One region of the Ruminococcus sp. J1101004sp1_RTP21198st1_B9_RTP21198_201120 genome, then DNA from elsewhere that is predicted to be linked to it. Evidence: riboswitches for the same ligand, from Rfam matches in the RefSeq annotation. Region 1 holds a riboswitch; each other region holds the start of a gene.
What was found. A riboswitch is a leader RNA that binds a small molecule or an ion and turns the genes downstream of it on or off. The one in region 1 is predicted to bind cobalamin.
Positions count from the first base shown of each region.

Region 2: another riboswitch for cobalamin. It lies ahead of AB5618_RS08320 (sirohydrochlorin cobaltochelatase); the one in region 1 lies ahead of AB5618_RS16270 (hypothetical protein).
Region 3: another riboswitch for cobalamin. It lies ahead of AB5618_RS02875 (DUF6783 domain-containing protein); the one in region 1 lies ahead of AB5618_RS16270 (hypothetical protein).

Region 1 is NZ_JBCOMI010000027.1:20,780-31,073, reverse strand. Features, by position in the region: gene hisZ (ATP phosphoribosyltransferase regulatory subunit) at 1-663, shown strand, start outside; gene hisG (ATP phosphoribosyltransferase) at 660-1,295, shown strand; gene hisD (histidinol dehydrogenase) at 1,344-2,657, shown strand; gene hisB (imidazoleglycerol-phosphate dehydratase HisB) at 2,654-3,241, shown strand; gene hisI (phosphoribosyl-AMP cyclohydrolase) at 3,369-3,713, shown strand; gene AB5618_RS16275 (VanW family protein) at 3,826-5,256, shown strand; cobalamin riboswitch at 5,322-5,524, shown strand; gene AB5618_RS16270 (hypothetical protein) at 5,722-8,763, shown strand; gene AB5618_RS16265 (ABC transporter substrate-binding protein) at 8,821-10,020, shown strand; gene AB5618_RS16260 (iron ABC transporter permease) at 10,065-10,294, shown strand, end outside.
Region 2 is NZ_JBCOMI010000010.1:15,222-25,515, reverse strand. Features, by position in the region: gene ligA (NAD-dependent DNA ligase LigA) at 1-419, opposite strand, end outside; partial or broken gene AB5618_RS08350 (pseudouridine synthase) at 679-1,509, opposite strand; partial or broken gene AB5618_RS08345 (DUF6783 domain-containing protein) at 1,459-1,575, shown strand; gene AB5618_RS08340 (heavy metal translocating P-type ATPase) at 1,590-4,274, opposite strand; gene AB5618_RS08335 (metal-sensing transcriptional repressor) at 4,374-4,757, opposite strand; partial or broken gene AB5618_RS08330 (DUF6783 domain-containing protein) at 4,919-5,029, opposite strand; partial or broken gene AB5618_RS08325 (DUF6783 domain-containing protein) at 5,006-5,107, shown strand; cobalamin riboswitch at 5,179-5,355, shown strand; gene AB5618_RS08320 (sirohydrochlorin cobaltochelatase) at 5,559-6,881, shown strand; gene AB5618_RS08315 (hypothetical protein) at 7,017-7,625, shown strand; gene AB5618_RS08310 (sodium:alanine symporter family protein) at 7,688-9,085, opposite strand; partial or broken gene AB5618_RS08305 (DUF6783 domain-containing protein) at 9,113-9,268, shown strand; gene AB5618_RS08300 (flavodoxin family protein) at 9,372-9,938, opposite strand; gene AB5618_RS08295 (ABC transporter ATP-binding protein/permease) at 10,273-10,294, shown strand, end outside.
Region 3 is NZ_JBCOMI010000003.1:76,485-86,778, reverse strand. Features, by position in the region: gene AB5618_RS02900 (J domain-containing protein) at 1-218, shown strand, start outside; gene AB5618_RS02895 (diaminopimelate dehydrogenase) at 512-1,498, shown strand; gene AB5618_RS02890 (N-acetylmuramoyl-L-alanine amidase family protein) at 1,809-3,329, shown strand; gene AB5618_RS02885 (NlpC/P60 family protein) at 3,612-4,967, shown strand; gene AB5618_RS02880 (GDSL-type esterase/lipase family protein) at 5,141-6,187, shown strand; cobalamin riboswitch at 6,419-6,607, shown strand; gene AB5618_RS02875 (DUF6783 domain-containing protein) at 6,876-6,974, shown strand; gene AB5618_RS02870 (cysteine-rich small domain-containing protein) at 7,068-7,376, shown strand; gene AB5618_RS02865 (phosphatase) at 7,500-8,213, opposite strand; gene AB5618_RS02860 (BMC domain-containing protein) at 8,492-8,869, shown strand; gene AB5618_RS02855 (EutP/PduV family microcompartment system protein) at 8,876-9,349, shown strand; gene AB5618_RS02850 (class II aldolase/adducin family protein) at 9,596-10,294, shown strand, end outside.

The DNA.
Region 1 (10,294 bases):
GTAAGCGTTGGACAGGTTGATTATTATAAAGCGATTTTTGCCCAGACAGGCATGAGTCAGGAAGAGGAAGAAGAGCTTCGGGAGCTGATTTCCCAGAAAAATTACTTCGGTGTGGAAGAGCTTGTAAAGAATAAGAACATGGATAAATCCCTTGCAAGAGTTCTTTCCCAGCTTCCTCAGATGTTCGGATCGACAGAAGTTCTGGAAAAAGCAAAATCCCTTACGGACAATCCACAGGCATTAAAGGCTGTTGCTCGTCTGGAAGAAATCTATGAGCTTCTGAAGGTTTACGGCTATGAGAAATACGTTACTTTTGATTTTGCAATGTTAAGCAAATATCATTACTATACCGGAATCATTTTCCAGGCTTATACCTATGGTACAGGAGAAGCGCTGATCAAGGGCGGCCGTTACAACCAGCTGATGAAACATTTCGGCAAGCCTGCTGCATCCATCGGGTTTGCCATTGTAGTAGATAACCTTCTGATGGCTCTTTCCAGACAAAAAATCGAAATGGAGGAAGAGGAGGGCGTTACGGTTATCACTTACCGCAAAGAAAACCGTATCCAGGCAATCCAGAAGGCCAAAGAGCTTCGCGCCCAGGGCAGAAATGTAGCCCTTCGTCCAGAGAAAGTAACTAAGGTTTGTGAGGTGGAATTATGAGATATCTGACTTTTGCCCTTACCAAGGGAAGACTTGCAGACAAAACCCTTGCCATGCTTGAGAAAATCGGGATCACCTGCGAAGAGATGAAAGATAAGGATTCCCGTAAACTGATTTTTGTAAATGAAGAATTAAAGCTTCGTTTTTTCCTTGCCAAAGGACCAGATGTACCTACATATGTAGAATATGGCGCAGCTGACATCGGAATTGTCGGAAAGGATACGATCCTGGAAGAAGGCCGTAAGCTTTACGAGGTAATGGATCTTGGATTTGGAGCCTGCCGCATGTGCGTTTGCGGACCTGAAAGTGCAAAACCCCTTCTGAATTCAAACCAGCTGATCCGTGTGGCAACCAAATATCCAAACATTGCCAAAGATTATTTCTATAATAAGAAGCATCAGACTGTGGAAATCATTAAGCTGAATGGTTCTATTGAGCTTGCACCTATTGTAGGTCTTTCTGAAGTGATCGTGGATATCGTTGAGACCGGAAGCACACTACGTGAAAATGGACTGAAGGTGTTAGAAGAAGTTTGCCCTCTTTCTGCAAGAATGGTTGTAAACCAGGTAAGCATGAAAATGGAAAATGAAAGAATCAGTAAGCTGATTGAAGATTTACGAAAGGTAATCTGAAATTACTGTTTTTTCTGGAATAAAATAAAATTGGAAGGATCGATCACAATGCGTACAGTAAGATTAACAAAAGAATCTACCAAAGATATCCTGGAAAATCTTTTAAAACGGAGCCCTAATAATTACGGCAAGTTCGAAGCAGCAGTAGCAGATATTCTTGCAAATGTAAAAGAAAAAGGGGATGAAGCTCTTTTTTCTTACACAAAAGAATTTGATAAAGTAGAGGTAACTCCGGAAACCATACGTGTAACCGAAGAGGAAATCGAAGAAGCCTATAAAGCAGTTGATGCATCCTTATTAGAAGTTATCCGCAAGGCACTTGTAAACATCCGCAGCTACCATGAGAAACAGCGTCAGAACAGCTGGTTTACCAGTACCGAAAATGGCACCATGCTTGGTCAGAAAGTAACACCATTAAATCGTGTAGGTGTTTATGTTCCAGGCGGAAAAGCAGTTTATCCTTCTTCTGTTTTAATGAATATTGTGCCGGCAAAAGTGGCAGGAGTACCTCACATCGTTATGACCACACCTCCTGGAAAAGACGGTAAAGTAAATCCATCCACTCTGGTTGCTGCCAAAGAAGCAGGCGCTGATGAGATCTACAAAGTTGGTGGTGCACAGGCAATCGGAGCACTTGCTTATGGTACTGCAAGTATCCCAAAGGTAGACAAGATCGTAGGACCTGGCAACATTTTTGTAGCCCTTGCAAAAAAGGCTGTTTATGGACATGTGAGCATTGATTCCATCGCTGGTCCAAGTGAGATCCTTGTCCTTGCAGATGAAACTGCAAATGCACACTATGTAGCAGCAGATCTTCTTTCTCAGGCAGAACACGATGAGATGGCTTCTGCAATCCTCATTACTACCAGTACAGAACTGGCACAGAATGTAGAGAAAGAGATTGAAGGTTATCTGAAGGTTCTTTCCAGAAAAGAGATCATCGAAAAATCTCTGGAGAATTTTGGATATATCCTTATTGCAGAAGATATGGATGAAGCAATTGAAGCAGCGAATGAGATTGCTTCGGAACATATGGAAATTGTCACTAAAAACGCTTTTGAGGTAATGATGAAGGTACGAAATGCAGGCGCTATTTTCATTGGAGAGTACAGTTCTGAACCTCTTGGTGATTACTTTGCGGGACCGAATCACGTTCTTCCTACCAACGGAACAGCTAAGTTCTTCTCCGCACTTTCCGTTGACGATTTTATTAAGAAATCCAGTATTGTATATTATTCCAAGTCTGCATTACAGGAAATCCACAAGGACATCATCCAGTTTGCATCCTCAGAGCAGCTAACTGCACACGCCAACTCCATTGCAGTCCGCTTTGAAGAGGAAAATAAAAAGGAGCAGCCATGACAAGAGAAGCTACTGTTGAACGAAATACAAAGGAAACTAAAATTGCCATAAAGCTGAATCTGGACGGATCCGGAAAAAGCTGTCTGGATACAGGTGTGGGATTTTTCGATCACATGTTAGATGGCTTTACCCGTCACGGACTTTTTGATCTGGATATAAAGGTAAAGGGTGATCTTCAGGTTGACGATCATCATACCATTGAAGATACGGGAATTGTTCTTGGCACAGCTATTAAAGAAGCGGTTGGAGACAAGAAAGGAATCAGGCGTTACGGAAGCTGCATCCTTCCAATGGATGAGTGTCTTGTGCTTTGCGCCATTGATCTTGGGGGACGCCCGTATCTTTCCTTCGAAGGTGCGTTTACCAGTGAAAAAATTGGAGATATGTCCACAGAAATGGTGAAGGAATTCTTTTACGCCATTTCTTATACGGCAGCCATGAATCTTCACATTAAGGTTCTAACACCGGGAAATAATCACCATATGGCAGAAGCCATGTTCAAAAGCTTTGCAAAGGCGCTGGATATGGCGGCAGCTTATGATCCTCGTATTACAGATGTGCTTTCTACGAAGGGAAGTCTCTAAGGGCAGAATAAACAGAAATACAATTAAGACGATATGATATATGCCACTTGTTTTCATTTTTTCCAATTGAGCATGAAAGCAGGTGGCATAATTGCAGAAAAATTTTTCATAAAGGAGTATTAAAAATATGGAACAGAACCAATTAAAGTCCAAAATGTCCTGGTCAGATTTTAAATTAAACAGTGACGGCATGGTTCCGGTTATTGTGCAGGATTACAAAACAGACGAAGTTCTTATGCTTGCGTACATGAACGAGGAATCATATCTAACCACTCTGAAGCTGGGAAAAATGACTTACTGGAGCCGCAGCCGCAACGAGCTCTGGACCAAAGGACTAACCTCCGGTCATGTTCAGTATGTGAAATCATTGACTATTGACTGTGATAATGATACAATTCTGGCAAAAGTAGAGCAGGTAGGGGCTGCATGCCATACCGGAAACCGGACATGCTTTTTTACCCCATTGCTCTAAAGCCTGTTTGAAAAAACATTTCTGCAATCTGCACACCCACTTTGCGGTATATTTTGCAGAAAGCCTTTTTCAAACACGCTCTAAAAAAGACTGCAAAAGGTAAAATTATTACATGAAAAAACAAGTGAAAAACGGTGTGATCAAAGTTCTGGTCATGTTTCTGATTCTCGCAGGTGCGTATGGGTTGTGGTGTCATTTTCTCACAGATAATGTAATCTGGAAGAAGCTTAAAATAAACGGCATATCTATTCAGGGAATGAGCAAAGAAGAAGCCATTGACGCAATTTCAAAAGATTTTCAGGAAAAATATAAGGACACACAGATGACCATTACCCTGAACGGAAAGAACTTTAAGGTATCCATCTATCCAGTTCTCGGTCTTGATGTAAAATCAATTGTAGAAAGTGCCTATGCTCTTGGGCATGGTTCCTGGTTTACTCATGGAACTGACCGCATCGAACTGATGAACAGCAAGACAAAGGAAAAAGTCACCCTTATGCCGGAAGCCCGAAATAAAGACGAACTGGACAAGATTCTGGAGGATGCCGGAATTTCAAAGGGATCCACCACTATACAGACTTCCTGTGAACTTACAGATACAGAGCTGGTTATCACTAAGGGAAAAACCGGAATCGGTCCGGATATGGATGCACTGAAAGAAGCGATTCTAAAAGCAATTTCCATAGAAGATTATGAAGCTGTTATCGAATGTCCTACTATGAAGACACCGCCAGAGGAACTGAATCTGGAAGCCTATTATGAAAAAGTACATACAGAAGCCACAGATGCTTCTCTGGGGAAAAATAATGAAATTATTCCGGCAGTTACCGGAATTTCATTTGATGTAAAGTCAGCTGCAAAGAAGCTGGAAAAAGCAAAAGAAGGTGCAGAGATCACCATTCCCCTTGAAATTACCCTGCCCGAAGTTTCTACAGAAGAGATAGAAGCCCTTCCTTATCTGAACCTTCTTGGTACTTATACTACATATGGTGGCGGTACCGAAAACCGTGTTGCCAATTTGAAGCTTGCCGTGGAAGCCTGTGATGGGGTGGAGCTTCAGCCAGGGCAGATTTTTTCCTACAACGATACTTTAGGTCCCCGTACAGAGGAACGGGGGTACAGGGAAGCAACTGTAATTGTAGGAGGCGAACACGCCCAGGATATCGGAGGCGGAATCTGCCAGATTTCCACTACGTTGTTTATGGCATGCCTGCAGTCTGATCTGACCATTGTTGAGCGTCATAATCACGCTGCCCGCATTGATTATGTTGAGGACGGTCTGGACGCAGCAGTGGTGTGGGGAGGTCAGGATTTCCGTTTTCAGAATAATACTGCTTATCCAATTAAAATTGAAGCCTCTTACGATGAAAAAGAGGAAGCCGTAACGGTATCCATTTACGGAACCAAAACTGACAATAATACGGTAGAAATTACTACAGAGCATTCCGATCCAAACACCTGTAAAACCTACCGCAGTGTCTACGATGAGAATGGAACACTTCTCCGTACGGATGAAGTTGGGTACAGTAAATACAAGCAATAACCCTATAAATCTATTGATTTCGACATAACGGTCTGCTATAATGAGGTGAATTGAATAAATCCGTTTTCAGTGCCAGACATATCTGTTTGCTAGAGCGTACAGATTGTTTTTCAACACGCTCTAAGAGGGAATCAGGTGAAAGTCCTGAACGATCCGGTCACTGTAAACAGGGAGTAGAATCCAGTGAAACCATTGGCATATTGCTGAGAAGGATGGATTCTGTGTTGATCTGTAAGTCAGGAAACCTGCTGAATTCGTTTAATGAAAGCTTCCGAAGAAAGTACTTCATTCTCATTAATATATTTGATAATACAATATATTGAATTTTTAGTGCCTGTTTTCTCAGAGGAAGCAGGCATTTTTTTGAAATAATCCTGTCAGAATTGCCCATTGTACAAACAGGCTCCAGAAGCAATTGGGATTTATTCAAATTATAAAATAATAGGAAGAATCGAGGAAAAAGAAATGAAAAGAAATTCAAAACGCTTTCTTGCACTGTTCCTTTCCGTCGCCATGACGGTCACTCCTGCTGTACTTACACAGGCAGAGAATGAGGATGCAAATGTACAGATTTCTGTTACACCAACTCCAGAGACAGAAGCGGAGAAGACTGCAGTTGCTGCAGAGACTCCTGTGCAGGAAAACGTAACAACTGAAGAAGAAAACACCGAAACTACAGCAACTCCGGCAGCCGGGGACGCCTCCGCTGTGGAAGAGACACCTGCAGTTACAGAAGCACCTGCCTCTGAGACCACTCCTGAGGTTACTGCATCACCTGCTGAAGAAAGCAAAAATGAGGAAGCAGAAGCTCCACAGCCTACAGCTGCACCAGAAACAACAGAAGAGGGCAAAACCGAAGAGACAGATAAACCAGAAACAAAGCCAGAGGATCTGAACCCAGATGGTTCCAACATGACCATTGACAAGGAAGATAACAGTGCATATAAAATGCTTAAAATCAAAAGCTCTTCTGCTGAATTAAATGGTGATAAAATTAAGATAACCCTCAATACTGACGGAAAGAACTATGAGAAGCTTTATCTTGGTTCTAAAGAAGATCCTGACGAAGCAAAAAATGCAGCAGCAATCGTTGGTACAGAAAATGAAGATGGTTATACTTTCATTTTTGAGGTTCCTGCCAGTGAACAGGTCCAGACTTTCAGCATCGTACCATTTTCTGTGAAAAATCAGAAATGGTACACAAATATGGCTTTGAAACTGAACGTTCCAGGAATGAAAGCCCCGGAACCAACAGCTACTCCAGAGCCAACTGCAGCCCCTGAGCCAACTGCCACTCCACTGCCAACTGCAGCTCCAACCCAGGCACCAGCCCAGAATGAGATTACAGATGCCGGAATCAAGCTTGTAAAAGAAAACGGTGATGAATTTGCAATGTTCGTAATCACCGGTTCCACTGTAAAGGTTTCGGAGGATAAATATATTGTCACACTTTCTACCGCAAAACAGAATTATGACATGATCTATCTTGGCAGTTTCAATGACTCCGATAAAGAAGCAAATGCCATCAAAGGAGTTGAAAACAGTGCAGGAGGCTATACCTACACCTTTGAAGTTACTGCAAGCAAGGAAGCTCAGACAATAGCAGTCGTTCCTCATTCCAAGAAGAGCCAGAACTGGTACGCAAAGGGTATATTGACGATTACCGTACCGGCAGTTCCAGGATATGGAGAGGCTGCTCCAACACCAGAACCAACTGTTTCTCCGGCGCCTACCGAAGCACCGGTTGAGACTCCGGCACCAACCGGAACACCTGCTCCAACTGAAACTCCAATGCCAAGCACAACTCCGGAAGCAGCCAACACCCCAGAGCCAACAGCAACCCCAGCTCCAGGCAGCTGTGCAAGCGGAATTTATAATGTTACAGTTAACTCCAGCTCATCTATGTTCCGTGTAATTGACTGTGTCCTCACTTCCAAAAACGGAAAAATGACAGCTGTTCTTACTTTAAGCGGAACTGGTTACGACTATCTATGTCTGGGAACAAAAGAAGAAGCTGCCGCAGCTGATTCCTCCACCTGGGTTCCATATGTGGCAGACGCAAATGGCAAATATACATATGAGATTCCTGTTGAAGCCTTGGACAATGGAATTGCAGTTGCTGCTTTTTCCCACAAAAACCAGATCTGGTATGACAGGATCCTGACTTTCCAGTCCAGCACTTTGAATAAAATAGGTGACGTACAGGATGATCCGCAGCCAGACACTGCTCCTGACACAACAGTCACAGCAACTCCTGCACCCACTGCAAAACCAAATAAAAAACCGACAGCAACCCCTACACCAACAGCAACTCCAAAGCCAGACAAGAAACCGGAAGAGGAATCCAAATACGAATCTGACTTAAGCGGCGGAACAGCATCTGTAAACAGTTCTACTACATTAGCAGATGGAACCTATACTCCTGACAGCTTCTCCTGGTCTGGTGGCTCTGGAAAGGTCAATATTTCCTGTAACAAAGTTACGGTAACAAATGGTCAGGCATATGCGACTATTGTATTCAGCAGTGAATATTACGGTTATGTAAAAGCCAATGGAAATAAATACTACGGTGCATGCGGCGGCGGAACTTCTACTTTCACAATTCCGGTAGCACTGAACCAGAATAATACGATCATTGGTATGACAACCAGAATGTCCCAGGCTCATGAAATCACTTACACCATTTATATCGCTTTAAAGGGTGCAAACGATCCGAAGAAAACAGACAAGGATAACCCGGCAGAGGACAACAGCATGCTTTCCACAGGAAACAAGAAGCTGGATGATTCTGCACCAGAGATCACAGGTCTTGAGTATAAAGACGAAACTACTCTTAAGCATGCAAAATACTTTAAGCTTTATCACTACGCAAAGGGCATTACCCTTCTTGAAGTAGATATGACAACAGATACTGCAAGAAAACCGGAAACTGTTGATTCCGGAAAAGAAAATGCAAAAACAGAAGCTGCTGATTCCCAGGAACTTACAGGTACAGAAAAGCTCTACATGGGCAATGTTGTAAAATACCTGATCGTACCTGAGGGTGCTGTTATCCCTGCAGGACTTGATAAAGATGTAATCGTGATCAACCAGCCGGTAGAATCTGCTTATGTGGCTTCCACAGATGCTCTTAACATTTTGGATAAGCTTGATCTTACAGACAAAGTTACTGCTCTTGGAATGGAAAAAGGGGACTGTACGGTAGACAGCCTTACAGCGGCTCTGGAAGATGGTTCCGTAACTTTTGCAGGAAAAGATGAAGATACAGATTACAAAGCTCTTGTAAAGAGTCAGTGCGGTATTTCTATCCTTTCTTCTGATATTCTCCCGACAGAGGAAGCAGACACAGAAGCAAAAGAAAACCTTCTGAAAGATTCCGCAGAAAAATATTCTACTCTGAAAATCCCGTTTATCGTGGACCGTTCTGCAGATGAAAAGGATGACAATGCAAAAGCTGAGTGGGAAAAAGCTTACGAAGCAATTTTTGTAACTGATGAGGAAGAATAAATTATTATTCTTCACCATATGCACAGTAGCAAGAATAATCAGCAGGAGAAAATAAAAATGTATGACAAAAAGCTGAAATATAAAATTTTAAGTATTTTTGCAGCAACAGTTATGACATTTACTGCCATTACTCCGGTATGGGCAGAAGAGGAGAACCTGGAAGCAGATGCTTCCGGGGAGACTTCTTCTGACACATCAGAAGAAAATGCTGCACCTGAAATTGCAGGTCTGACCTATGAATCCGCCATGGATCTGTCTTTTGCAGAATGCTTTGACGTGTATTATTACAATGACGGTTACAAACTTCTGGACATCCATGATGATGCCAGATATCTGATCGTCCCAGAGGGCAAAGAGGCACCTGATGATCTGGATCCTGAAATCCAGATCCTTCAGCAGCCACTTGACACCATCTACATGGCAGCCACTTCCCCAATGGCATTGTTCGATGCAATCGGAAGTGTAGACTCCATTAAGCTGTCAGGTCTTGATGCTTCCGGCTGGTATATCCAGTCAGCAGCTGATGCTATCAATAACGGCGAAATGACTTTTGCGGGAAAATACGATGAACCGGATTACGAGCTTCTGGTAGGTGACGACTGTGATCTTGCAATAGAGTCTACTATGATCCTTCATGCACCGAAGGTACAGGAGATGATCGAAACTCTTGGAATTCCTGTTTTCACTGACCGCTCCAGCTATGAGAGCCAGCCCCTTGGACGTACAGAGTGGATCAAGCTTTATGGCGCAATGATGAACAAAGAAGAGGAGGCAAAGACCTTTTTTGACCAGCAGGCACAGGTTATTGAGAAGCTAAAGGACTTTACAAATACGGAAAAAACAGTTGCGTTTTTCTACATCAATACCAGCGGTTCTCCTGTAGTACGTAATCCTAAAGATTATATTTCCAGTATGATCGAGATTGCCGGTGGAAGAAATGTATTCGCAGATCTTCAGGATGACAGTGGAAAAACTTCCGTTGCCATTACCATGGAGGAATTCTATAATACTGCGGCAGATGCAGATTATCTGATCTACAACTCCAGTATTGATGCGTCTGTAAAAAGCATAGACGATCTTCTTGCAAAAGAAAGTCTGATGGCTGATTTTAAAGCCGTAAAAGAGGGAAATGTCTGGGTAACTGATGATTCCATGTACCAGCATACAGATACAATTGGTGAACTGATCACAGATCTGAACCTGATGCTTACCGGCGGAAGTGAAGAGGATATGACTTTTCTTCATAAGCTGAGCTGACAGCAGGTTCTGTTGTAAATGAAACAAAAATGGAGAAAAATAAAATGAGCAATCAATCCGCTGGAACCAGCTTCCACATGGAAAATTTTAAGAGACGATCTCGTTACGCTATGGTTTTCATTCTGCTGATCCTGGCCTTTGGCCTGATCACAGTTTTGAATATCAACACAGGAAATGTTCATATTTCTCTGTCTGAGATCATAGATATCCTGCTGAAAAAAGCCACAGATACAAAAGAATACAGCATCATCTGGAAAATCCGTCTTCCCAGGAT
Region 2 (10,294 bases), on a different contig from region 1:
ACCCTGGCATTGTTAGTAATAACCTCACCTACAATTCCATTCCCCCTTGTTACTGCTTTCACAAGCTCACCGTTCTCATAAGTAAGAACAATGGTCAGACCGTCCAGCTTCCAGGATAAAAGGCATTTGTGATTTCCTATAAATCCACGGAGCACTTCCCTGTCTTTTGTCTTATCAAGGGATAGCATGGGGCTTGGATGTTCTTCCTTCGGAAGTTCATTGACTGCCTCGTATCCTACACGGACAGTAGGACTATTTGTGAGTACAGTGCCGGTTTCCTTTTCCAGCTGCTCCAGCTGGTCGTACAGGCTGTCGTACTCCTGATTGCTCATGATTTCCCTGTCTTCCTGGTAATATGTCTTCGCGGCCTGATCCAGCTTTTCTACCAGTTCTTTCATTCGCTGTAGAGAATTTTCCATGATGTCCTCCTGTTTTACTGTTATAATTACTGCAAGCAGACTTCCTCTGTGAAACAGACTGCCTTTTTTCTGAAATAGTGCGGGAAGTAGCTGGCTTATTTTGCCTTTTTACTTCTGGAATTGAAGAAAAGGGAATGCTGTCTCTTCCCTGTTTTTGGGAAAATACAGGCGCACTGTCCTGCCTTCTGGCTGCGGGAAGCTGGGAGGAATCTGCTATTCCACGTTCCAGCTTCTTCCACTCCTCCTGGGTGGCTTCTCTGTACCCGCCCTCTTTCAGGCCATCTATTGTCAGTTCCATGATTCGTACGCGCTTCAGACTAAGCACCTGATATCCCAGATATTCACACATTCGGCGGATCTGCCGGTTCAATCCCTGGGTGAGAATAATCCGAAAAGAATTTCTCCCTGTTTTTTCCACAAAACACGGACGGGTAATGGTATCCATAATAGGAATTCCAGATGACATTTTTTTCACAAAATCACCATCAACTGGTTTATTCACAGTCACCAGATATTCTTTCTCATGGTAGTTTCCCGCACGCATGATCTTATTTACCAGGTCTCCCTGGTTTGTTAAAAGCAAAAGCCCTTCGGATTCCTTATCAAGACGTCCTATGGGATAAATTCGAACCGGATAATTCAGATACTCCGTAACTGTAGTCTCCTGGCGCTGTTTTTTTGTGCTGCACACCACACCTCGGGGCTTGTGAAATAAAAGTAGAACTTTTTCTTCTACTTTTTTCACAGGCTTACCATCCACAAATACAACTGTATCTGCTGTAATCCTTTCTCCCGGTTCTGCCTTATGACCTTCCACAGTCACCCGTCCGTTCCGGATCAGGCTGTCAGCCTCACGTCTTGAACAGAATCCCGCTTCGCTTAAGTATTTGTTGATTCTGATTTTTTCGTCCATTTTTCCATTATATAGTTTTTCCCGGGCATATGCAAGGCAAACCTTGCTCCAAGCTCTAGAGCCTGTTTGAAAAATCATTCCCGCAATCTGCACGCTCCACTTTGTGGGAGATTTTGCCCGAATTCAGTTGCCGTAGCCCGCTACGGCGCCTTCATCCGGACAAAATCTCCCACAAATTGTGACGCACATCTTGCAGAAAGCCTTTTTCAAACACGCTCTAGGATTCTGCATTGGTCAAGTTGAATGTGAGGGATGGATTACTCCTGTGTAATTCCGGTTACTTCATAGCCAGCGTCTTTGATTACCTGGCGGATTTTGTCCTCGTCCACTTTCTCTGGTGCTGAGAAAATAGTAGTTCCGGCATCATGGGAGGATACAACATCCTGTACCCCAAATGCTTCCTGGATTGCTTTGTTTACGTGTGCTTCGCAATGTCCGCACATCATTCCTGTTACATTAACTGTCACTTTTACCATGGTATTATTCTCCTTTTTGTTAGTATTGTTATTAATATCGCTGCATTCGTTCAAAAGCTTGCAGCTGTTATTAATCGTTTGTTCTGCATCTGAAGTTTTATCTGCATTGAATGATTTTGAGAAAACAGCAGATGATGCTTCAGAGAAATCAGCAATATTTCCAGAATTGGATTCTATGGAAACCGGATTCTTGACTTTTTTATCTTTAACTGCGTCATGAATTTTAAACAGGTTTAGCCTCAACGCGTTGGTAACTACACAGAAGCTGGAAAGGCTCATGGCAGCAGCGCCGAACATCGGGTTCAAGGTCCATCCGAAAATTGGAATCCATACGCCGGCAGCCAGCGGAATACCAATTACATTGTAGAAGAACGCCCAGAAGAGATTCTCGTGGATGTTGCGAAGAGTAGCGCGGCTCATACGGATAGCAGCTGGCACGTCGGAAAGCTGGCTTTTCATAAGGACAATATCTGCTGCGTCGATGGCTACATCCGTTCCGGCACCGATGGCAATACCAATATCTGCTCTGGTAAGGGCTGGTGCGTCGTTGATTCCGTCGCCAACCATGGCAACCTTGCCTTTTTCCTTCAGGGAGCGGATGACGCTCTCTTTTCCATCTGGAAGGACGCCTGCAATAACCTGGTCAACACCTGCCTGTGCGCCGATGGCTCTGGCCGTGCGCTTGTTGTCTCCGGTAAGCATAACTACGTGGATACCCATATTCTGAAGCTCTTTGACCGCCTGTGCACTGTCCGGTTTGATTACATCAGCAACTGCAATGATTCCAAGAAGTTTTCCATCTTTTGCGAAAAGAAGAGGAGTTTTTCCTGCTTCGGCAAGCTTCTCGGCCTGGTTCATAAGAGACGGAGAGACAGCTGCCAGAGTGCTGATGTATTTCATGCTTCCGCCGATAAGCGTGGAAGCACCAAGCTTCGCAGAGAGTCCATTGCCGGGAAGAGCCTGGAATTCTGTGACTTCCTGGGCTGTAAGACCAAGGCTTGCAGCTTTTTCCAGAATGGCTTTCGCAAGAGGGTGCTCGCTCTTTTTTTCAAGGGCGTAGGCAAGGGTGAGAAGATCGTTCTCAGATACGTCGTCTGCAGGGAGAATGTCAGTAACCTCCGGCTGACCGTTTGTGATGGTTCCGGTTTTGTCAAGGGCTACGATCTGAACCTTTCCGGCTTCCTCAAGGGAGACGGCTGTTTTGAAAAGGATACCGTTTTTGGCACCCATTCCGTTTCCAACCATAATGGCAACCGGAGTGGCAAGACCAAGGGCGCATGGGCAGCTGATGACCAGAACGGAAATTCCTCTTGCCAGGGCGTAGCCAGCCTCATGACCGGTAAGCAGCCAGACAATAGTTGTTATAATTGCAATGGTGATAACAGCAGGTACGAAAACACTGGAAACACGGTCTGCGATTTTTGCAATAGGAGCTTTGGTGGCTGCAGCATCACTGACCATTTTGATGATCTGGGAGAGGGTGGTGTCTTCGCCAACGCGGGTAGCTTCACATTTGATGAAACCAGACTGGTTGACTGTGGCTGCGGAGACAAGATCTCCGGCAGCTTTGTCAACAGGGATACTCTCACCTGTAAGGGCAGATTCGTTGACTGCACTGGAGCCTTCGATAATCACACCATCCACCGGGATGTTTTCACCAGGGCGAACAACAAAGGTGTCACCTTTTACAACCTGGTCAATGGGAACGGTGGCTTCCTGGCCGTTTCGGATGACAACGGCAGTCTTGGGAGCAAGCTTCATAAGACCTTTTAAGGCATCCGTGGTCTTGCCCTTGGAACGGGCTTCCAGCATTTTTCCAACGGTGATCAGGGTCAGGATCATAGCGGCAGATTCGAAATAGAATTCCATCATGTAGTGCATGACAAGTTCGGAATTGCCGTCAACCTGGGCTCTGGTCATGGCGAACAGGGCGTAGACACTCCATACAAAGGAGGCCATGGAGCCGAGAGCTACCAGGGTATCCATGTTCGGAGAGCGGTGCCACAGACTCCTGAAGCCACTGATGAAAAATTTCTGATTGATGACCATGACGATTCCTGCAAGAAGCAGCTGTACAAGTCCCATGGCGATATGGTTGCCATCAAACCAGGCTGGCAGCGGCCATCCCCACATCATGTGTCCCATGGAAAAGTACATCAGCACCAGAAGGAAACCTACTGATGCAATGAGTCGTTTCCTGAGAAGTGGCGTTTCATGATCTTCCAGGGCTTTTTCAGCATCGGAAACGGATTCCTTCTGACCGGAAGCCCCCTTCAGGCTGCAGCCGTATCCGGCTTCTTCTACAGCTGAGACAATGGCAGAGGCTGAGGCGGTTCCTTCTACCCCCATGGAATTGGTAAGCAGGCTCACGGAGCAGGAAGTAACTCCCGGAACCTTGTTTACCGCTTTTTCTACACGGGCGCTGCAGGCTGCACAACTCATGCCGGTGACGTTGTATTGTTCCATAATAAATTCCTCCTTCGATTACAGTGTTTCGATACCGACGGACTGCTCCGCACATTCGTACCTCCGCAGGCAGGTACACATTCGGAATACGCTGATATCTCACTTCATTAGCTTCTGCAAAGTTGCAACCAGCTCATCAATGGTTTCGTCTTTACCGTCACGGATATCTCTTGCCACACAGGTTCGGATATGATTGGCGAGAAGTTCCTTATTAAATGCATTCACAGCGGCATTTACAGCTGCTGACTGAATAAGAATATCGTTGCAGTAAGCGTCATTCTCCAGCATTCCTATAATCCCCCTTATCTGGCCTTCAATACGTTTTAGACGGTTTACCAGCTTCCTGCGCTCTGCTTCGGAACGATCGGTGTGCTTGGTACAACAGCAGGAACAGACCTTCTTGGTAGTTTCCTGGCTGGAAAGAGTTGCAGGATCGGCTGCGGTGTGGCTACGGCAGGATTCGGATTTATGATCAGCTGTCATAGGCGGACTCCTTTCCTTATATACCCCTTAGGGGTATGTACTTGATGAAATCAATATATACCCTGGCGGGGTATTTGTCAATAAGTAATTCACAGAAAACCCGAGAATTGCGGCGCGAAACCATGCGAAAGCATGATTTCTGTGCATCGCGAAGCGTGTTGCTATGAACGGAGTGAATAGTAATCTGTTTGAAAAATTATTCCCGCAATCTGCACGCCCCACTTTGCGGTATTTTTTGCCCGAATTCAGTTGCCGTAGCCCGCTACGGCGCCCTCGTCCGGACGAAATCTTCTACAAATTGTGACGCACATCTTGCAGAAAGCCTTTTTCAAACATACTCTAGTTCATAAAAAATACATAAAAAGTTCATAAAAAATATATAATAATATGGTACATATTAAATATCCGAGTCGAATATGTATAATGGTTATAGCGCGAAGGTTGCATCATGAACATGATGCGCAAAAGAGAATCCGGTGAGAGTCCGGAACGATGCCGTCACTGTGTAAGGGAATTGCTTCAGAGCCCACTGGGAAACCGGGAAGGGGGAGCAGTGTTGACTGAAGTCAGGAGAACTGCCTTGGCGTGGAATCTTAGGTCTGCGGTACACAGAACCTGTATTCTCATAACGATACATGAATATTTCCTGAATGTTTTTTGGAAGAAAAGTGTGTATATGAGAATGTGTGCAGTCGCAGAAAATGCGGCTGTTTTTATGCAATGGGAGATTGGTGATAAATTTCCCATGGGATTCTTTATACGTGATTCTATCCGGAAATACAAAAAAAAGAGGAAAAAGAAATGAAAAGAAAATCTTTATTAGCAATCCTTCTTGCAGCTTCTATGGCAGCAAGCATGACAGCAGCAACAGCAACTGTTGCATTTGCAGAGACAGAGGAAGCGGCAGAGGAGACAACAGACGATGCAGAAGCAGCTGATGATGCTGAGACAACAGACGATGCTGAGGCAGCTGACGGTGCAGAAGAAGCTGATGATGCAGAGACAACAGACGATGCAGAAGCAGCTGATGACACTGCAGATGCAGATAAGGAAGCGGCTGATAAAGTAGCAGCACTTATCGATGCTATTTATGTTCAGGAGAGAACAGATGATACAGATAAGCAGTGCAAGGAAGCTAAAGAAGCATGGGATGCCCTTACAGATGCTCAGAAAGAGCTTGTAGAGGGAGAAGAGGCAAGCCCAGAGTATTTCGGACGTGATACAGGTGATGCTTCCAAGGATGATCCTCGTAATCAGGACGAGATCGGTGAGAATGAGCTTCTTGTAGTAAGCTTTGGTACATCCTTTAACGACAGCCGTGCAGAGGATATTAAGGGAATCGAGGATGCTCTTGCAGAAGCATTCCCGGATTGGTCTGTAAGAAGAGCATTTACCGCTCAGATCATTATCAACCATGTACAGGCAAGAGATGATGAGCAGATTGACAACATGCAGCAGGCACTTGACCGTGCAGTAGCAAACGGTGTTAAGAATCTTGTAGTTCAGCCTACACACCTTATGCATGGTGCTGAGTACGATGAGATGGTAGAAGCTATTGATGCTTACAAAGATAAATTTGAATCTGTAGCAATCGCTGAGCCAATGCTTGGTGAGGTTGGCGATGACGCTACCGTTATCAACGATGACAAAGCTGCTGTTGCTCAGGCAATCACAGATGAAGCTGTAAAAGAAGCTGGATATGACAACATGGAAGCAGCTGCAGAGGATGGAACTGCATTTGTATTCATGGGACATGGTACTTCCCATACAGCAAACGTTACATATGACCAGATGCAGACACAGATGGATAACCTTGGATTTACAAACGCATTCATCGGTACTGTAGAGGGTGAGCCAGAGGATACAGCTTGTGATGAAGTTATCAATAAAGTAAAAGATGCCGGATTCAAGAAAGTAATCCTTCGTCCGCTTATGGTTGTTGCTGGTGACCATGCAAACAATGATATGGCTGGTGATGATGATGACTCCTGGAAGAGCATGTTCGAGGCTTCTGGAGATTTCGATGAGATTGACTGCCAGATCGAAGGTCTTGGAAGAATTGACGCTGTTGAGCAGCTTTATGTAGCTCATACTCAGGCAGCTATTGATTCCATCACGAAATAATTATCTTGGTATAAATTGTTATTGCAACAGAACAAAAGCAGCTGCTCCTACACTGTGGGGCAGCTGTTTGAGTAATAAAACAAATACGGCACACACAAGTGCACCGTAAATAAAGAAAAAGCAAGGAGAGTTATTATGAAACGTTCATTAGTTATTTTATTAACAGCTGTAAGTATTTCCGCTATGACAGCAGGAACTGCATTCCCGGCATTTGCAGAAGCCACAGAGGCTGAGGCAGAGGAAACCACAGATGGTTCAGAGAATGCCGTAGACAGCGAACTTGAAGACGGTGTTTATGGTGTAGAGTTTGACACAGACAGCAGTATGTTCCATGTAAATGAGGCTTGCAACGGAAGAGCTACCCTCACTGTAAAGGATGGTAAAATGACCGTTCATATTACTCTCGTTTCCAAGAATATTGAGAATGTTTTCCTTGGAACAGCAGAGGATGCACAGAAAGACGGTGCTGAACTGATTCAGCCTACTATTGATAAGGTAACTTACAGCGATGGCATGACAGAGGAGGTTTATGGATTCAATGTTCCAGTAGAGAAGCTGGATGAAGAATTTGACCTGGCAATCATTGGTAAAAAGGGCAAATGGTATGACCATAAGGTAAGCGTTACGGATGTGCAGGAGCAGACTGAGGAAGAAAAAAATGCAGTTGAGATCGGTGAGGAAGAGAAAAGCGAAGATGCTGATACAACTACAGATGCAGCTGCCGAGGAAGAGAATAAGGATTGATCAATAATCTGAAAGGGACATCACATGAGCGAAAACGGTTCATGCGATGTCCCTTTTTATATTTATTTTGTTTTGCCCTCACCGGCAAAATATTCTTTTGTCAGTTTCACAACTGTACCGGAAAGCAGGAACAAAGCAATCAGATTGGGAATTGCCATAAGACCGTTAAATGTCTCAGCAATGCTCCACATCAGTCCAAGGTTGGCAGTTGCGCCAAGGATGGCAACCAGGGAATAAATAACCATAAAAGGTTTGATCACTTTTTCAGAGAACAGGAACTCGATGCAGCGGGCACCGTAAAGTCCCCATCCGACTGCTGTGGAAAAAGCGAAGCAGCACATGGCAACTGCTGTAAAAATGGATACCCAGCTTCCATATGTAGAAGTAAATCCAAGGATAGTAAGCTCTGCGCCAGCTGCTTTTCCATAATCAACAGCAACGCCGCTGCAAAGGATAACCAGTGCAGTCAGTGTACAGATCACGATGGTATCTGTAAAGACTTCGAAAATACCGAACATACCCTGTTTTACAGGCTTTTTGGTATCTGCACACGCATGGGCAATGGATCCGGTACCAAGACCAGCCTCGTTAGAGAAGATACCACGGGAAACACCTTTTTTTAAACTTGTGAACATACTTAAAACAATGCCGCCTGTTACAGCTCTGGGCTGAAATGCCCCTCTGAAAATAGAAGCGAATACAGCTGGTACATTCTGAATGTTCAGAAGGATAACTCCCAGTCCGAGAAGAATGTAAAGCAGAGCCATAAATGGAACCAGCTTTTCGGTAACATGGCCAATTCGTTTGATTCCGCCAAGAAGGATCATTGCGATCAGAATGGCAATTATGATTCCGATGATCAGGTTGGAAGTAGAAACGGCGCTTTCGCTGATCACGTTATAATTCAGCAATGCAGAATTGATGGCAGTGGTGATAGTATTGACCTGTGTAGCGTTACCGGTACCAAATACAGTGAGCACGCCGAATGCTGCGAACAGATAAGCTAGCCAGTGCCATTTTTTGCTAAGACCGTTCTTGATGTAATACATAGGACCGCCTACCAGTTCGCCGTTGGCATTGATCTCGCGGTAGTGGACAGCCAGAGTAACCTCAGCATATTTGGTGCACATGCCAAACAGTGCAGAAACCCACATCCAGAATATGGCTCCGGGACCGCCGATCGCGATAGCACCTGCTACACCGGCGATATTGCCAGTACCGACCGTGGCTGCAAGTGCTGTACACACTGCCTGGAAAGGCGTGATAGCACCGTCAGATGCGTCGCGTTTGCGGAAAATACGTCCAAGGGTTGTTTTGATTGCGTAGGGGAATTTGCGAATCTGAAGAAAATTGGTGCGGATACTAAGATAAAGACCAACTCCGAAAATACAGACCATTGCAGGAACGCCCCAGATAAAATTATTTACAGCGGTGTTGATGGTTTCGATTATTTGCAGCATAAAATACCTCTCTGGAAGTTTTTTTTGATGTATGCGAACGGAACTTCTTCCATGTCACACACATTATTAAACTGGTGCAGCCAGAGCCTGTTTGAAAAATCATTCTTGCAATCTGCACGCCCGTTTTGTGGGAAATTTTGCTCGAATTCAGTTGCTGTAGCCTGCCACGGCGCCCTCATCCGAGCAAAAACTCCCACAAATTGTGACGCACATCTTGCAAAAAGCTTTTTTCAGATATGCTCTGGAGCTTCATTTATGTGAAGACATGACAACTACTGCACCATATTTAGCGGATAAAATTTGTCTTGATCTTATCTTCCGCCTGAGGAACTGCAATACCTGCCGCTTTCCCTGCTTCCAGGGATTTCAGAAGCCATGCCATATTGTTTCCAAGTGAGCGCATGATCTGAAGTCCTTCTTCATCCTGCGCAACTTCTGCAGGAGTATTTCCGTGAACCATGTTCCAGTAGTTAGCAGATACAACAGGCATTTCATGATAGCTGAAATATTTCTGAAGAACGTCTAAAGTAGCTGTGGTGCCGGCTCTTCTTGCAGAAGCAACTGCTGCAGCTGGTTTGTGGAGCATGTCTTTGCCTGCCATGGAGCAAAGCTTATCCATAAATTCAATGATCTGTCCGGATGGGGAAGCCCAGTATACCGGAGAACCAACGATAAGCGCATCTGCTTCTTTTAATTTCGCCGCGGCGGCTTTTACATTATCTGTATCCGGATTTCCAGCTTGGAAAATCTCAGTATCAATTCCATTATGATTCAGTGTTTTTGCCACTTCACTAAGTGCGGTGAACGTACAGCCTTCCTTGCGCGGGCTGCCATTTAAGAGTAAAACCTTCATGTTTTTCATCCTTTCTGAAGTAAGTTATATCAGACTGCGATAGCCGCAATCTGCATGCATCATCTCTCTAAAGCGGTAATGTATCTTCTTATTATACGATAGAAATAGTTGGATTTCAAGAGAATGGTTTTATTTTAAAAACACAATATGTTCACAATTTAAGATTATAATAAAAAATATTTGAACTATTCAGCAAATATTATTCCGCAAGGTATTTTATGTGAATCTGACTCACATAAAAATCGAAATCTTCGGCGCCCCACTTTGCGGTATATTTTGCCTGAATTGGTGAATGGTTATAAACATTTATTATGCGACAGAAAGGAAGTAGTAAGTGCTTCAGATCAAAGACATAC
Region 3 (10,294 bases), on a different contig from region 1:
CGCTGGAGCATATTCGTGAAGCTGTGCGCCAGGAGCCGAATAATCAGCAGTACCGTATGCTCCTGAACCGGATGGAAGGTGGCGGAAGCTGGTATGAGACACAGCAGGGACCGTTTGGAGGAATGCCAGTGGCAGGGGATGATATGTGCCTGAAGCTTTGTCTGGCGAATGCGCTTTGCGGAATGTGCTGTCCGGGAAGCGGAGTGCTGTGCTGTTGATAAAGTAGAAGTTTATGATACTGTACCGTGGAGAAAGATGCCATTGTACAGTATTCTTTTTTTGAGGTGTTTTGATGTTACCAGAGAACCGGAATCTTTGAATGACAGATTTTGTTAAAAATCAATTGACAAGAAAACTCGCACGTATTAAACTGTTAAAGCGTGAAATAGATATAGATACCGCAGACGTGAAGCATCTGACGTTCGTATGGGATAATGCTGCTTTATTTAGCTGCCTGACCATTTGTGGGGAGCGTGCATCTGGTGTGCGGTAGTATAGGAGGAATCAGATAATGAGTATTCGTATTGGTATCCTGGGATATGGTAACCTGGGACGTGGCGTAGAATGTGCGATCAAACACAATCCTGATATGGAACTGGTGGGAGTTTTTACCCGTCGTGCTCCTGAGACTGTTAAAATTCTGACAGAGACAGCGAAGGTATATTCTGTAGATGATGCTGAGAAGATGAAAGACCAGATTGATGTTATGATTCTTTGCGGTGGAAGTGCTACTGACCTGCCAGAGCAGACACCTAAGTATGCCCAGTGGTTCAATGTGGTAGACAGCTTTGATACCCATAAGAGAATCCCGGAACATTTTGCAAATGTGGATAAAGCGGCTTCTGAGAACGGTCATGTGGGAATTATTTCTGTAGGCTGGGATCCGGGAATGTTTTCCCTGAACCGCATGTATGCAAATGCAATCCTGACAAACGGCAAGGATTACACATTCTGGGGAAAAGGTGTAAGCCAGGGACATTCTGATGCAATCCGCCGTATCAAAGGCGTAAAAGATGGCAAACAGTACACCATCCCGGTTGAGTCTGCTCTGGAAGCAGTAAGAAGCGGAAAGAATCCGGAGCTTACTACAAGAGAGAAACATACCAGAGAGTGTTTCGTAGTAGCTGAGGAAGGCGCTGATCTTGCAAGAATTGAGAATGAGATCAAGACTATGCCGAACTACTTTGATGAATACGATACCACTGTACATTTTATTTCCGAAGAGGAACTGAAACGTGACCACAGCGGAATTCCGCACGGTGGATTTGTAATCCGCACAGGCAAGACCGGTTGGAATGATGAGAACAGCCATGTGATCGAATATAGCCTGAAACTGGATTCTAATCCGGAATTTACTTCTTCTGTAATCATTGCATATGCAAGAGCTGCATACCGCATGAACCAGGAAGGACAGAATGGCTGCAAGACGGTATTTGATGTAGCACCTGCTTACTTAAGCGCTCTGAGCGGAGAAGAATTAAGAAAACATCTGTTATAATCATTTTATAACAGAAATATTACAGAATTTATAAAAGGACAGTTCTTTCGCATTGTGTGGGGCTGTTCTTTTTTTATTGAAAATACCTTTGAAAACATTGCTTTTAAAGAGAAAATAATACGAAAATATTGTGAAAACTTTACAGAGTTTTACTTTCGGGTTGACGATAGATGGAAACTGTAATATAATGAGCTACATAAAGCTGTAACAACTTTGTAAAAACTTGAAGATGATAATAACAGGGGTTGTGTTTGCTGGACAGCAGTATTACCTGTGGACAGCAACAGATTAATTAAAAAGGAAGGTAAGTATGCAAAACAAATGTAAAAAATTCAGACTTTGGAGTATCCTGCTGCTGGTAATGCTTATGGCAGCCGGTTTTACATGCCAGAGTACATCAAGAGATGTACAGGCTGCCACGAAGAATGGATTCCGTACAGTAAAAGGGAAAACATACTACTATAAAAACGGCAAGAAAGTCAAAGGATGGCTTACCCTGAACGGTAAGAAATATTATTTTAATAAATCTACCGGTGTTCAGGTGAAAGGCTGGGTGAAAGATAAAAAGGGCAGAAAGCGTTATTTCACAAGCAAAGCAGGTGTTATGGTAACTGGATGGCTTTCCAATTCCAAGGGACAGCGCCGTTACTTTGCACCGTCAACCGGATACATGAAGACAAAGTGGCTGAAGCTTGGCGGAAAGACCTATTACCTTTACGCGAAATCAGGCGTTGCAGCTACCGGTTTTGTAAAGGACAGCAAAGGAAATATCCGCTATTTTTCCAAAACGGGAATTATGGCCACTGGCTGGCTGACTAGCTCATCAGGAGTGAAGCGGTATTTTGACACTACATCGAAAACTGCTACCAATGGAATCATGGCAGTTGGTTTTAAGACGATCAATAATGTGACCTATTATTTCTACAGCGGCTCCGGAGCTATGGCGACCGGCTGGGTGGAGAATACAGACAAGGGTACAAAGTACTATTTTGATCCTACTACAGGCGCGATGTACACAGGCACACAGACTATTGATGGTGTTACATATACATTTTCCAGTACTGGTGTATGCCAGGGAGAGAAGAAGGATGATCCTTCTCCGAATGGAAATACAGGAAATAAGACCATCAAGAATTATCTTGCAGGAGCACTTTTACCTGTTGGAAAAGCACTTTACGTATGGGGCGGCGGATGGAATGATTCCACAAGAAAGGGTCTCAGCGATACCATGACCAGCTGGTATAATAAATGGTCGGCGAATCCATCCAGTTATGATTACAATAATTACCGTGATCTTTCTACTTCCAATCGTGCGAAAGGATTTGACTGTTCAGGCTTTGTAGGCTGGTCTGCTTATCAGGTAATGCAGACACAGTCAGGTGTAGGATACGGATACACAGTGGTTTCAGGTGAAATTGGAAGCTATTACAAGGGCAAAGGCTGGGGCTCAATCGTGAATCAGTCTTATCTGTCCCAGAATGGCTGGGAGTTGAAGCCTGGCGATATCGGATACAATGATGGCCACACATGGATCGTTCTTGGACAGTGCAGTGATAAGAGTGTTGTTATCATTCATTCCACTCCGCAGGCAGGTGTCCAGATTTCCGGAACTACCACACCTACAGGAAGCTATTCCAGTGAGGCTGCAGCCCTTGCGAAGAAATATATGTCCTTGTATTCCGGATACAGCATCTTCAACTATCATCCATCAGTTGGAAACTATATCCGAAATGGTAACTATCTGAGATGGAATGGAGATACACTTTCTGATCCGGATGGTTATTACAATATGACAGCAGATCAGATTTTGTACGATTTGTTTGGAAAATAATGGCTAAGTAATATACAAGAGAGAATCAGTGGAAATACTGGTTCTCTTTTTGCGTAACAGGAAATTTCGTTGAATTAGAAAGCCTTTTTCAAACACGCTCTAAGATGTCTTATTTAGACAAATGTATTACGAAATGTTACAAAATTTTAAAATTTATTGCAATTTAGGCTTGAAATCTTTGCGAGAGTGTGCTAATATGTAGCAAGATTGAACGAAATATTGCAAACATATTACAAATTGAGCTTTTTAGATTATCAAAAAGATTAACGAGGGTGACGAAACATGAAGAAAAGAATTGTATGTCTGACACTGGCAATTTTAATGTGCGGTTCACAGGTTGTAAGCGTAATGGCTGACCGTGAGAGCGATTTAAGAGAAGAGCAGGCTTGGACAAGCCAGCAGCTGGATGCTACATACGCACGTATGAGTGCTCTGTGGGATCAGAAGCAGCAGCTTGAGAGCCAGATCGAATCTTTGAATTCTGATCTTGTAAATGTAATGGTTTCCATTCAGACTCTTGAGAGTGATATCGCTTCCAAGGAAGCAGAAATTGAGAAAACACAGGGCGACCTGACCAAGGCTCAGAATGCCAAGGATAAACAGTACAGCGCCATGAAGAAACGTATTCAGTATCTTTATGAAAAAGGTGGAAACAATGCATGGTTCCAGATGATGTTAAATGCAGATAACCTTGCAGACCTTCTTACAAGAGCTGAGTATACACAGCAGATGTATGAGCAGGACAGAGAGAGCCTTCAGAAATATGCAAGAACGATTGAGGAGGTTCAGAAGTTAGAAGATCAGTATGAGCAGGAGAAAGCTGATTTTGAGACTATGAAGGAAGAATATGAGGCTCAGCAGTCTAACCTTCAGTATCAGTTGGATGTAACCCGTGCGAACAGTGCTGATTGCGAGAACGAGATCGCATATGCACAGCAGCAGGCTACTGAGTATGCGAACCTTCTGGAACAGCAGCAGGCAGAAATTGAGCAGCTTGAGGCAGAACGCATTGCCGCAGAAGAAGAGGCAAGACGCCAGGCAGAGGCAGAGGCCGCAGCAGCTGCTGCTGCACAGGAAGCAGCTCAGAGCGGAGATAATTCCTCTGAAGATGTTCAGTATGATGAAGACGGAAATGTTGTAAGCGGTTCTTCTGATGGATCTTCTGATTATGAATATGATGAGTATGGTAATGTAATTGATACCGACAATACAGTTGATTACAATTCCGATGCAAGCAGCTCCGACAGTTCCTCAGATAGTTCTTCTGACAGTTCCTCAGCCAGCAGTTCTTCTGGTTCCGGATCTTCTGTCGTATCCTATGCAACACAGTTTGTTGGAAACCCATATGTATGGGGAGGAACAAGTCTTACCAGTGGCGCTGACTGCTCTGGCTTTGTGCAGAGTGTATACGCGAACTTTGGCGTAAGTCTTCCAAGAACATCTTATGAGCAGCAGAATGCCGGATATGAAGTATCCTATGCGGATGCTCAGCCAGGCGACCTGATCTGCTATGGCGGACATGTTGCAATCTATATGGGAAATGGACAGATCGTACATGCATCCAATGCCAGAGATGGCATCAAGGTCAGCGATAATGCTGCATACAGAACGATTACTTCTGTAAGACGTCTTGTGTAATCTGAATAAATGAATTTGTGAGCCCTTTCCGGAGATGAAAATCCGGAAGGGGCTTTTTTTTTCTGGAAATAATGTGGAAAAGCAAAGAAAAAAGAAGTATAGTAAGAATAAAAGTATTGTCTGAAAATCGTAACATAAATATTTTTATATAGCCAGATGAGAGGAAGAGAAAAATGCTGAATCATTATCAGATGAAGGAAATTCCATATTTAAGAATATTAGGAAGAACGAATGGCAGTCTGGAGCCTGTAACACTATTTTGGACCGCCTCTGGAATTGAACTGAATGTAAAAGCAACAGAAATATGGGTGAAAATCCGCTCCGATTATGATGCCTTTGAGCCATGGGTGGATGTGATCATAGATGGTGTATTGTCCCAACGGCTTATGGTAAATAAGGGAGAACAGGAAATCTGCCTTTTCCGTAATATGGAAATGGATAAGGTAAGAAATGTAAAGCTTCTTCGTGATACCCCTGCGTTTCCCACAGATGAAAAAACATTGCTTCAGCTGCTGGAGGTTGAAACTGACGGTGAGTTCTTACCTCTTGAAATACCAAAGCTCAGATTGGAAGTAATCGGGGACAGCATTACCTCTGGTGAGGGTGGCAGCGGTGCAGGAGAAGAAATGACATGGAATTCCTTTTGCTTTAATGCTGTGGATAATTATGCATATATGGCAGCAAAAGAACTGGGCGCGGTGTACAATTGCATCAGTCAGAGTGGCTGGGGTGTTTTCTGTTCCTGGGAAGGAAATGAGCAGCAGGCAATCCCGCTATATTATGAGCAGGTATGCGGTCTTTTGAATGGAGAAAGAAACAAACAACTGGGTGCTATGGAAAAATGGGATTTCCAGAAGTTTCAGCCTGATGTGATCGTGGTGAATCTGGGGACAAACGACGGCAGCGGCACGAAGAATATGGACAGGGTTGGAAAGGCTGTGGAAGACTTTTTGAGGAAACTGCGCATATGTAATCCGGAAAGCTATATTCTGTGGTGTTATGGAATGCTGGGAGATGGAATTTCTACGACGCTTGAGAAAGCGGTGGGGAATTATAAAAGAAAAACAGGGGATGAGCGCGTAGAATTTGTGAAGCTTCCGGATACACTGGAAGGAGAATTTGGATCAAGGCAGCACCCGGGGCACAGATCTCATGAAAAAACAGCGAAAATCCTGGCGGAGAAGATTCTGGAGAAAATGACGTTACTGGTCACGCTGTGACCAGTAACGCGCTTCGCGATGCACAGAAAGACGAACCTTCTTGTGACAAGCACAAGAAGTAGCGTTTGCTGCGCAAACTTAATTCTCGGGTTTTCTGTGAACTTTGTTCACAAAAAACACCTCGCGGAACGTTGCCAGTAAACAGTAACTCTGGTTGATAAAAAAATAACAAAAATTCTTTCAAAGGGTTGACAAAGACAGTGACCGGTGGTACTATGATGTCAGTATAATTCCATAGTGAACATATTAAGTGCTGACAGCTACAAGCTGGCAGAAAGAGGGAATCAGGTGAGAAACCTGAGCGATCCGGTCACTGTAACAGAGGAGCGAATCTCATAGTCCATTGTGCTTGCGCATGAGAAGGAGAGATGATGTGATGATCCTGGAGCCAGGAAACCTGCTTGGTATGGCGAGGTTAAACTTCCGATGAAAGTGTAACAACCAGTTTTGGGGAATCCGCAGCCCTGAGATGTTGTCCGCTTTTGTGAGTGGACATTTTTTATGGAATGATCGCCTGTTCAGAAGAATTATACAGATTAAATGGCAGGCGATACTACTTCGGATGAAACCGTTCCCTCCGCGTATATATGAACGGATCATATTCTACCCCGGAGTAGCATCGCTCCCTCTTAAATAATGATGATCCAGAAGCCGCATATGCGGTATTTTTTTTACACTTTTCCAGAGCATGCTTGAAGAATCATTCCCGCAATTTCCCGCAAATTGTGACGTACATCTTGCAGAAAAACTTTTTCAAACACTCTCTGGCCGTATTCTATTCCTGTAAGCGGGATTCTTTTTTAGCATTTGATTTTTGGGCATTACGAAATAGAATATAAAGAATATTTTGCTTTGAGTTGTATGAGATAAGGAGAGAAATATGGAGAAAAAATATTGGGAAGACAAAGAATACGCTTATTTCAGTCATAAAAAATGTGAGTATTTTCCCTGTCATAGAGGAGCTGATCCGGAGGACTTTAACTGTCTGTTCTGCTATTGCCCGCTTTATGCCCTTGGAGACAAATGCGGCGGAAATTTCAAATATAATGAGAAGGGATTTAAAGATTGTACGAATTGTCAGCTCCCTCATAAGAAGAAAAACTACGGTTATGTGACAGGAAAATATCAGGAACTTGCTGCGATGATGCAGAAAGTAAGAGAAGCAGATCATAAAAATGAAAATGAGTAATCAAAGAAATAAGTATAAAAAACTCTCCGGAATATATACGAAGTTAAGCTTACGTATTTATATTTCTCGGAGAGTTTTTGCGTAATGCAAAATTCCATTGGAATTCTGCAAGCTGGGTCCTTTTTATCGTATGCTTAACAGCATCTTTAATTTCGGAATCTGGTTGTTGAGAATCAGACCCTCTGGAAACATAGCATTATGAACGAAATCAGCGGCATAAGTGAAGTCTCCAATATGCTCTGTTCCATGACTGTCACTGGAAAGCACGATTGGAACCAGATACTTCCGGCAACAGGACAGAATCTGCGCGCAGTTGGCCTGTGTATCGCCCCGATATCCGTAAGGCGCCAGGGAAGCTTCGTTGATCTCAAGGAGAACACCGTTTTCACCGGCAGCCTTTACAACTGCGTCGTAATCTATGTCATACTGGGGATTATCAATGTGTCCCAGGATCTTTATAACCGGATTCTTCATTACGTTCAGAAAAGCAGCAGTATTTTCTTCCCTGGTCTTTGGCCGGAAATTCTGATAATGCATGCTGGCGATTGCGTAGTCCAGCTTATCAAGAAGCTCCTGTGGCAGATCTGTTTTTCCATCGGTATCCAGAATGTTCAGTTCAATTCCATATAATAATTCCACATCGAAACGCTTCCTGGGCGAATAGATCAGGCTTCGGAAATAAGAAGAAGTTCCGGCAGCTAGAGTGGCTGGTCCGTGGTCTGTGATTCCAAGAAGCTTCAGCCCTTTTTGAGAAGCAGCCTTTGCCATGTCGCTGATGGTGCAGGTTGTGCCGTGTCCGCTGGCAATGGAATGTGTGTGTATATCAGAAAGATACATAAAATCATCTCCTAGTCAAGATTACGTGAATATATGCAGCTGGTAATTTCACTATAAAAGTGTTTTGAAAAGCCATTTACAGTTAACTTTAGTATGCCAGAGGGCAAAAAACATGTCAATCATAAATAAGAAAAAACAGAGAAAACAAATAAAAACAACATTGCACTACAAGAAAAACCACATATAACATGCCAGGAAATGTTGCTTTTTGTTGACACTTGGAAAGCAGAAAGGTATAATCAAATCAGAAAATAAAACTCTTTATTCAGGAGGAGAAAATGGGATACACAGATAATATGTCTCCGGAAATGAAACAGAGAATCGTACAGGAGCTTGTACCAGGCAAGCAGATTTCCCTGGCACATATCATTGCCAATCCGGATAAGATTCTTTACACCAAGCTGGGTCTTGATCCGTCGCTGGACTACTCAAGAGCGGCCATTGGGATCATGACTGTAAGTCCGGCAGAAACTGCTATCATTATGGCAGATATTGCGATGAAATCATCTGGCATTGAACTGGGGTTTGTTGACCGTTTCAGCGGAAGCCTGATCATCACAGGTACTGTGTCGGAAGTAGAAGCTTCTACCAGCGCAATTATGGACTATGTGGGAAATAAACTGGGCTTTACTTTATGCCCCATTACAAGGACTTGACAGAATATGAAGAAACTTGTTCTGATCGGTCGCAGCGAGGCTGGAAAAACTACTTTGACCCAGGCCCTGCGTGGTGAAAAAATACATTATCATAAAACACAATATGTAAATAATTTTGATGTGATCGTAGATACGCCAGGAGAGTATGCCCAGACGAAAGGTCTGGGACACGCCCTGGCGTTGTATACATATGAATCAGATGTGGTAGGTCTGCTGGTATCTGCCACGGAACCTTATTGTCTTTTTCCACCTTGCATTACCTGTATGGCCAACCGTGAAGTAATTGGAATTGTTACCAAAATCCACAATCCGGATGCAAATGTAAAACTTGCCACGTCCTGGCTGGAGCTTGCCGGCTGTAAAAAAATCTTTTATGTAGACTCCAGGCAGCAGGAGGGCATTCCGGAGATTTTGGAATATCTCAGGGAAGATGGCGATGTAATGCCGTGGGAAAAAGATGCCTCTGATCCGGTGAATTAGAAAATACCTGCCAAATGGGGAAAAACAGTAAAACCACGAAAAACAACATAGCAACCCAGAAAAAAATCCACATAAAACAACATAAAACAACGGAAAAACCTTGACTTATAATGTGGAATGGTGTAAACTTACAACATAACCTAAAAAGTAACAGGCTAGCTATGCCTAGCCATGATAAGTTACCCGGTGCGGTACTATAACATACATAATCCACCGCACCTGAATGTGCTTAAGGAGGAAAAAAGCATGGTAAACGAATACGAAATCAAAAAACAGATTTGCGACATCGGAAGAAGAATCTATAACCGCAACATGGTTGCAGCAAATGATGGAAACATCTCTGTAAAACTGAATGACAATGAGTTCCTTTGCACACCTACTGGTGTATCCAAAGGCTTTATGACTCCAGAGTTCATCTGTAAAGTAGATGCAAAAGGAAATGTTCTTCAGGCTAACCCGGGATTCAAACCATCATCTGAGATCAAGATGCATATGAGAGTATATGAGAAGAGACCTGATGTAGGATCTGTTGTACATGCGCATCCAATTTATGCAACATCTTTTGCTATTGCTGGTATTCCGCTTACCCAGCCAATCATGCCAGAGGCAGTTATCGCTCTTGGATGTGTTCCGATTGCTGAGTATGGTACACCTTCTACAATGGAGATCCCGGATAACCTTGAGAAATATCTTCCATACTTCGATGCAGTTCTTCTTGAGAACCACGGAGCTCTTACCTGGAGCACAGACCTGAACGCTGCATACATGAAGATGGAGTCCGTAGAATTCTATGCACAGCTTCTGTATCAGAGCAAACTTCTTGGAGGTCCGAAGGAATTTGATAAAGAGAACATTAAGAAACTTTATGAGATCCGTCGTAAATTCGGTATGCCTGGAAAACATCCGGCAAGCCTTTGCCAGAACAAAGATGGCATGAACTGCCAT